2 regions of the Labrys neptuniae genome follow, and region 1 is predicted to be linked to the other one. Evidence: riboswitches for the same ligand, from Rfam matches in the RefSeq annotation. Region 1 holds a riboswitch; the other holds the start of a gene.
The links. A riboswitch is a leader RNA that binds a small molecule or an ion and turns the genes downstream of it on or off. The one in region 1 is predicted to bind cobalamin.

Region 1 (4,210 bases):
GTCGCATAGCCGGACGCCTTCAGACGCGGGACCGAGAAGCTGCGATTGCCGTCGATCCAGGAACCGACATAGAGCAAGGTGGCCGATAGATTGAGCGCCTCCATCGGCGACCAGGCGACCTGAAGGCTTGCCTTGTGCTTGGGCCGCCGCAACAGGCTGAGTTCGGTGACGTCGTTGCGAGCAATGGTGAAGGTGTAGTCCCCCCTCAACGATACCTGCTCGTTTACCCGGACCGAGACGAAGGATTCGTTGCCATAGGTCGTGGCGCGGCCAACATTCACATTGGTGGTGAAGGTCTCGTTGTAGTCGATCAGGTTGCGGATGCGGTTGTAATAGAAGGTAGAACCGATGCGCAGGCGATCTCCCCACAGAGGCTGCTCGAAGCCGAGGTCGTAGCCGCTGCTTTCTTCGGGCTTCAAATTGCGGTTGGCATAGAAGAAGGGTGTATAATCGCGATAGAGCTGGCTGAGGGTCGGCGCCTTGAAGCCGGTGCCGTAGCTCGCACGCAGCACCGTACCGGTCGCCGCGATGGTATAGGCCGGCGCGATGCGCCAGGTGAGACGGCCGCCAAAATCATCGTTGCGGTCGTAGCGCAGGTTCGAGGTGAGATAGAAATTCTCGAACCAGTTGGACTGAATCTGGGCAAAGACCGCCGAATTGCCGCTGGAGGCGGTAAGATCCTCGGTCTGGAGGCGATAATTTTCTCGTTCCAGCCCGAAAGTGACCTTGTGCGCGTCGGTAAGGGCGATCTCCTGGCGCAGGTCGAACTTCAGGCGCTCGCCGATGCTGGTGGAGGGCGGCGTCATGTTCTCCGGCGAGGGCACGCTGCGGCGGCGATCCCTGAGATAGTCGACACCCAGGACGGTGCGATAGCGCTCGTCGAGCGAGTGCCAGACCACCTCGCCGCGCGTGAGCAGCAGGTCTTCGGTCTGCGAGCTGTGCAGGGCATTCGGTCCGGTGAAGGAATCGCCGGTGAACAGGAGTTTCGAATCCGAATAGCGCGCGATCAGGCTGGCGCTGAGACTGTCGCTGAAATCTGCCCCGAGTCTGGCCGAGTAGACGGTGTTGTCATAGAGATTGCCGATGGCCCGCTGGCCCGGCGGCAGCAGGGCGACCGGCGTCACCGGCGTGTCCGTGGCGCGGAAATGGTCGATGCCGAAGGCATAGTTGAAGATCGAGTGCGAGCCGCTCAGGCCGATGCGCTGGTTGAAGGTGCCGAAGGAACCGCCTTCCAGCAGGGCCGTCAGTTTCGGCGTCCCCGATCCCTTCCTGGAGGTGATGGCGATCACACCGCCGATCGCATCGGCACCATAAAGGCCGCTTTGCGGGCCGCGCAGCACCTCGATCCGCTCGACATCGCCGGCCAGCAATTTGCCGAAATCGAAGGCGCCGTTGGGATTGCCGGGATCGCCGACATCGATGCCGTCGACCAGCACCTTGACGTGATTGGCGTTGGTGCCGCGCATGAAGACCGCGGTCTGGCTGCCCGGGCCGCCCGCCTGCACCACATTGAGGCCGGGCACGGTGGCCAGCACGTCGCTCACCGTGCGGCGCTGCGCCTTCTCGATCTCCTCGGCCGTGACGACCGTGACGGTGCTGCCGAGTTGGTTGGCGGGCGTGGGCGCTCCCGTCACGACGACGGGATCGAGTTCGATCGGTTCTTCGGCGCCTGCCGGCTGCGCCTGGGCGGGAAGGATCGACAAAACGGCAAGGGAGGCAAAAAGCCCAAGCCCGATGGCGGGCAGCTCGGCTACAGGGAAACGGTTGATCACGTCAGACCTCGTCGCGACGTCCAGTGGCCGTCACCGCGAGGAGGCCCATACCACAGCGTCTACGGACGCGAACGGTTCGGCTTCCATCGGAACACCCCGCCCGATGTCTTCACGCGTGACCACGGCTGACGGCAGGTCTCCTGGCTGGCGGATCGCCGTTTCCTGCCGCCTTCCCGGATCGCGATCCAGTGGCCGTACTGGCAGGAACTCACCGCTCACAGTTGCGGGGGCAGCCGCGCTTCGGGCGTATCCGCCCTCGTCGCGTTCCCATTTGATCCTCGAAAGGAACCGTCCCCTGACGCCGTAGTGGGGTTGGACACCATGGTCAAGCAGCAACGACAAGACATCCCCACATAAACATGTCTTTATATCTCTCTTGACTTCCGAGACGCCTTGTCGTTTGGTGTCGCGGTCGAGGTTCTTCCATTCTCGCAATGGAAGCTAAGAGGGAAGCCGGTGCGATGCCGGCGCTGCCCCCGCAACTGTAGACGGCGAGAGCTTGCCTCATCATGCCACTGCCTGCCCCGCGCAGGTGGGAAGGCAGGCAGGTTCGGTGAGCCGTGAGCCAGGAGACCTGCCCCGACGAATGTAAACGTCCTCGGGCGGGGTGTCCCGGTGGTTGCATGACAGAGCCGGTGTCCCTGGCCGCGTCAGGCGCTCCCGTACGGCCTTTGCCCCCAGTTCTCATGGGGTCTGCCGATGTTCAAGCTTCAAACTGCCATCATGCGTTACGATGCCGTCGATCCGGCTGTCCGACGACGAATGCGTTGCGGCGTGCCCTGACCGCACGCCGCCTCTCCGCCTCGACCCATTCACTCATCGCGAACCGGGACCGCAAAGGTCACCGGCCGGAGACACGCATGTCCATTCCCATTTCGACGCTCGGCACGCCACGCATCGGCCCACGCCGCGAACTCAAGACGGCCCTGGAGGCCTTCTGGGCCGGAAAGCAGGACGAAACCGCCCTGCTCTCGACGGCAGCCCAGCTGCGCGCCAGCAACTGGGCCCGGCAGAGCCTCCTCGGCGTCACCCATATCCCCTCCAACGACTTTTCGCTCTACGACCAGGTTCTCGACATGAGTGCGACGGCCGGCGTCATTCCCCGCCACTATGGCTGGGAAGGCGGCCCCGTTCCGCTTTCGACCTATTTCGCCATGGCGCGCGGCAGCCAGGGCCGTAACGATCGTGGCCATGACGATCGCGACCATGCGGGCTGCAGCCATGGCGGCCATGGCGGCGGTGTCCCCGCTCTCGAGATGACCAAATGGTTCGACACCAACTATCACTACATGGTCCCCGAATTCCGTCGCGGCCAGGCCTTCGAACTGGCCTCGGCCAAGCCCATCGACGAATTCAGGGAGGCCGCAGCGCTCGGCTTCCACACCCATCCCGTGCTGATCGGGCCGGTGACCTATCTGCTGCTCGGCAAGAGCAAGGATACGGACCTCGATCCTCTCGCCCTTTTGCCAGGGCTCCTGCCCGTCTATGCCGAGATCCTGCGCAGGCTTGCCGCTGAGGGCGCGGACTGGGTGCAGTTCGACGAGCCCTGCCTGGTACTCGATCTCGACGAAAGGACGCGAAAGGCGCTGCGCCACGCCTATGACGTTCTCACCGGCGCCGTCTCCGATCTGAAGATTATGATCGCGACCTATTTCGGCGGCCTCGGCGACAATCTCGACTTGGCACTCGGCCTGCCCAGCGCCGGCCTGCATCTCGATCTCGTCAGGGCGCCCGCGCAGTTGCGACAGGCGGTCGAACGGGCACCGGCGGACAAGGTGCTGTCGCTGGGCGTGATCGACGGGCGCAATGTCTGGCGGAGCGACCTGACCGCCTTGCTGGATCGCATCGAGCCGGCAGTTGCAGCCCTCAGGCCCAACCGCGTCGTCCTCGCCCCGAGCTGTTCCCTGCTCCACGTTCCCTACGATATCGAGGCCGAGAGCGCGTTCGATCCCGAACTTCGCAGCTGGCTGGCCTTCGCCGTCCAGAAGATCGGCGAGCTGAAAACCTTGTCGACAGCCCTGGTCGACGGGCGGCGGGCCGTCGCTGATGAGCTTGCCCAATCGGACGCGGCAGCTGCGGCCCGCCGCATATCCGCCCGTATACATGATACTGGCGTCGCTGCCCGAATGGCTGAGCTCACACCGGCCATGGGCGAGCGGCAACATCCCTATCCGCTGCGCCGCCGGGCCCAGGAGTGGCTCGGTCTGCCGCCCTTCCCCACCACGACCATCGGCTCCTTCCCGCAGACCGGCGCCGTGCGCAAAGCGCGCGCCGACCATGCCAAGGGCCTGATCGGCGATGCCGATTATTACGACTTCCTGCGCGAGGAGACCAGGCAGGCAATCGCCTGGCAGGAGAAGATCGGCCTCGACGTGCTGGTGCATGGCGAATTCGAACGCAACGACATGGTGCAGTATTTCGGCGAGCAACTGGCCGGC
Region 2 (4,210 bases), on a different contig from region 1:
CAGCACCCGTCCCCTCGAAGGCCGCCAATGCCAGCACGCCGGCGGCCAGCCGACCCATTCTGCGACGCAACCTCGACATGAACATCCTCGCAAGCAACGCGCCTCAGCCAAGCCGCCCGCATGGCTAATGGCCTTGTCGCGGGCACTGGAGCTGGCGTCTGGAAATTTTGCAGGATTTCCCAGCCTGCGCCGCCAGGGCAGGGTCGGAGATCCTGTTCAGCGCTCCACCGGCCGGAATCGCGGTCGAATCGCCGTGTGAGCCTTATAGTATGATAATTCTTAGCGCTTTGATCCAATCAAGATCGGCGCCCTGCAACCATGAGTTGGGACTTGGTGCAAATCCGCAACAGCACCGTCATTTCTCGCGCCCGTGCTTGACACCCGCTTGGCTACATTCCGATCGGTGCGAACCGGCGGTGCCGGCTTCACCTCAGAAACGAGGCGAGGCCCTCTCGCTGGCTTCTGAAGCCAGCAGCGCCGCGCCTGCGCCGGTTTGCGCAAATATGCGGGAATGTCGTCAGCTCAGGGCGCCGTCCCCTCGCGCCCGATGCTCTCATAGCGGAAGCCGTGCCGCTTCATGTCTTCGAGCCGGTAGATGTTGCGCAGGTCCACGATCACCGGCTGCGTGAGCAGGTTCTTGACCCGCTCGAGGTCGAGCGCCCGGAACTCGTCCCATTCGGTGACGATCACCGCGACATCGGCACCATCGAGACAGTCATAGGCACTGGAGCGATAGTCGACATCGCTCAGAACCTTGTGGGCCTCCTCCATCGCCTGGGGATCATAGGCACGAACCTTGGCTCCCTTGTCCTGCAAGGCGAGCACGATCGGGATCGAGGGGCTGTCGCGCATGTCGTCGGTGTTCGGCTTGAAGGCAAGGCCGAGCAGGGCCACCGTCTTGCCGGCGATATTGCCGTCGAGGGCCGCGATGACGCGGCGGGCCATCGCCGCCTTGCGGGCATCGTTGACGCCGACCACCGCTTCCACGATGCGCAGGGGCACGCCATGCTCCTGGCCGGTGCGCAGGAGTGCCAGCGTATCCTTGGGAAAACACGAGCCGCCGAAGCCCGGCCCGGCATGCAGGAATTTGGAGCCGATGCGGTTATCGAGGCCGATGCCGCGCGCCACCTCCTGCACATTGGCGCCGGCCTTCTCGCACAGATCCGCGATCTCGTTGATGAAGGTGACCTTGGTCGCCAGGAAGGCGTTGGCAGCGTATTTGATCAGTTCGGAGGTGCGCCGGGCCGTGAACAGCAGCGGCCCCTGGTTGAGATGGAGCGGGCGATAGACCTCGGCCATCACCTCCTTGGCCCGTTCGTCCTCGGTGCCGACCACGATGCGGTCGGGGCGCTTGAAATCCTCGATCGCCGCCCCTTCGCGTAGGAATTCGGGGTTTGAGACCACGCGGACATCGGCGTCGGGCCGGACCTCGCGGATCAGCCGCTCGACCTCGTCCCCAGTGCCGACCGGCACGGTCGACTTGGTCACCACCACCGTGAAGCCCTCGACCGCCGCGGCGATCTCGCGTACCGCCCCATAGACATAGGACAGGTCCGCATGGCCGTCGCCGCGGCGCGAGGGCGTGCCGACGGCCAGGAACACCACGGCTGCATCGCGCACGGCGGGGGCGAGCTCGGTGGTGAAGGACAGGCGCTTCTCGCGCACATTGCGCGCCACCAGATCCTCCAGGCCCGGCTCGTAGATCGGCATGCGGCCGGCCAGCAGGCCCTCGATCTTGGCCGGATCCTTGTCGACGCAGGTGACGACATGGCCGAAATCGGCGAGGCACGCCCCCGTCACCAGGCCGACATAACCCGTACCGATCATTGCAACGCGCATGACATCAATCCTGTTTGGGCGACTAACCCGTCAGAGGCGTGTCTACAAAAGGCCCGGCGACATGCCAATGACGAAAAAGGAAAAGCAGCACTGCGGGAAGGCCCAGCCGGAGCGCCTCTATGTCTCCAGCCGCAGCGACCAGCCGCGGGCAGAAGGCCTGAGATCGGCGCGCGCCAGCGGAGCGGCCTCGATGCGCCAGAAGGAACGAGGCTCGCTGCCGAGGACATGAATGATCGCCGCGCGCAACACCGAGGCATGAGTAACGGCCAGGGTGAAGCCCTCGAACCGCCCGCCATCGAGCCAGGCGCCGACCCGCGCGATCAGGGCCGCAATGCTCTCTCCGCCATGCGGGCAGGCCTGCGGATCGGTCAGCCACGCCCCAAGCGCTTCGGGCTCGGCGGCGGCCACCGCCTCCAGGCCAAGCCCCGACCAGCGGCCATGGTCGCATTCGCGCAGTGCCTCGTTGATCTCGGGTTCGAAGCCGAGGGCCTGCGCCGTCTGGCGGGCCCTGAGCGCCGGACTGCTCAGGATGCGGGTCGCCTTGGCAAAACGCCACTGCAGGTCCCGGGCCGCCTGTGCCCCCCTTGCGTCGAGCGCCTCGTCGAGCGGAAACCCCGCCGCACGCAGTGTGGGCGTCGCGCCATGGCACAGCAGGGTCAGGCGTGGCGTCATGAAGGCATTTCCCCAAGATAAAGTCGCTTCCGGAATATTGACATATCCGTGACTTGGGCTCTTATGGAAGAGCTTTGCCAAGGGTGGGAAGCCGGTGGAATTCCGGCACGGTCGCGCCACTGTGAACGGCGGCGCTGCGGCGTCAATCCGGAAGTCAGACCTCTTCCAAGGCAGCATGACTCGTAACGGGACGCGTAATCCCAAGGAGCTTTTCATGACCACCGCAACTCTGGCACCCGTCGCCCAGCAGCCGATCGCCATCCCGGTCCGCGAGATCCTGCCCTGGGCGCTCTTTACCGTGCTCCTGGCCGTGCTCGCCATCTATTTCGTCGGCGCCGAACAGGGCGCAACCTCGCTGATTCCCGGCGTCTACATCCACGAATTCGTGCATGACGCTCGCCATCTGCTCGGCTTCCCCTGCCACTAGGGCGCTTGGACACACGACATGGTTAGATCGCTTTTGATCCGGGGGATGCTGATCGGCATCCTGGCCGGACTGTTTGCGTCTGGCTTCGCCTGGGTGTTCGGTGAACCCCAGGTCGACGCAGCCATCGCTTTCGAGGAAAGCCACGCATCCGAGCCGGCGCCCGCTCCGACAGCTGCGCCGGCTCCCGGCGCTGCGCAGACGACCGCAGCCCATGAACACGAGGAAGAGCCGGTCAGCCGGCCGGTCCAGGCCAGCTACGGGCTCGTCACAGGCATGGTCGCCTATGGCGCAGCGCTCGGCGGCATCTTCGCCCTGATCTTTGCCTTCGCGCAGGGCCGGATCGGCAGCCTCAGCCCGCGCGCAACCGCCGGATTGATCGCCGTCATCGGCTTCGCCGCCATCATGGTGGTGCCGCAGATCAAATATCCCGCCAATCCACCGGCCGTCGGCAATCCCGACACGATCGGCCTGCGCACCGCCTTCTATTTCGGCTTGATCCTGCTGTCCCTCGTGACGATGGCGGCGGCGCTGGGCACCGCGAACCGGCTCGCCGCCAGCCTCGGCCGCTGGAACGCCAACCTCGTGGGGGTGGCAGCCTATCTGGTGGTGATGGTGGTGGCCATGGAGATCTTGCCGACGGTCAACGACATCCCGGCTGATTTTTCGGCCACGGTGTTGTGGAAGTTCCGTATCGCCTCACTCGGCATCCATGCCGTGCTTTGGGCAACGCTGGGGATCGCCTTCGGCATTGCAGCACAGAAACTGCTGCAGGCCCCCGCTCGCCACTGAAAAGAGGCCGGTCAACCGCGTCAAACGTCGCATTTTTACAACACTGGCCCGATTTCAGGCCGGTTTTCAAAATTTATTTCATTTCGCACTTGCGAAATGAACCGATGAGGATCACTTTAGGGACGTGGCGGATGCGCCTTTGCGCTCCCCCACTGCCCTCCTTGGGCGTTTCCTCCCTAAGACTTGGGCCGCCATTTGGGCGGCCTCTTTCTTTTTCGGGTCAGCGGACCCCATATTTCAAATTCTGCAGCGGCATTTCGCCTCGATTAACCCCAGGGCAAAGCGTGCTCAGCTATGAATGCTTGGTTGCTTTCGCTTTCTGGCTCCAAGCCATTCCCATGGATTGGCTGAAGCGTTTTTGCGATTTGATGTGCTTCGTTCAAGTTACAAAACGCTCTTGCGTCCAAGCTCGCGCTTGCCCATTTGTGTTCACCCTCGCATAGTGTGTCATTATGGATCTGGACTCGCCCTTGTTTGATCGCA

Region 2: it holds a riboswitch for cobalamin, as region 1 does, so the genes downstream of both, ABXS05_RS28040 (CbtB domain-containing protein) here and metE (5-methyltetrahydropteroyltriglutamate--homocysteine S-methyltransferase) in region 1, are expected to answer to the same signal.

What each region holds. Positions count from the first base shown of each region.
Region 1 is NZ_JBFNQD010000027.1:240-4,449, forward strand. Features, by position in the region: gene ABXS05_RS33065 (TonB-dependent receptor plug domain-containing protein) at 1-1,772, opposite strand, end outside; cobalamin riboswitch at 1,886-2,080, opposite strand; cobalamin riboswitch at 2,171-2,368, shown strand; gene metE (5-methyltetrahydropteroyltriglutamate--homocysteine S-methyltransferase) at 2,633-4,210, shown strand, end outside.
Region 2 is NZ_JBFNQD010000014.1:68,916-73,125, reverse strand. Features, by position in the region: gene ABXS05_RS28055 (efflux RND transporter periplasmic adaptor subunit) at 1-79, opposite strand, end outside; gene ABXS05_RS28050 (UDP-glucose dehydrogenase family protein) at 523-1,839, opposite strand; gene ABXS05_RS28045 (histidine phosphatase family protein) at 1,957-2,511, opposite strand; cobalamin riboswitch at 2,549-2,695, shown strand; gene ABXS05_RS28040 (CbtB domain-containing protein) at 2,726-2,938, shown strand; gene ABXS05_RS28035 (CbtA family protein) at 2,957-3,727, shown strand; gene ABXS05_RS28030 (J domain-containing protein) at 4,198-4,210, shown strand, end outside.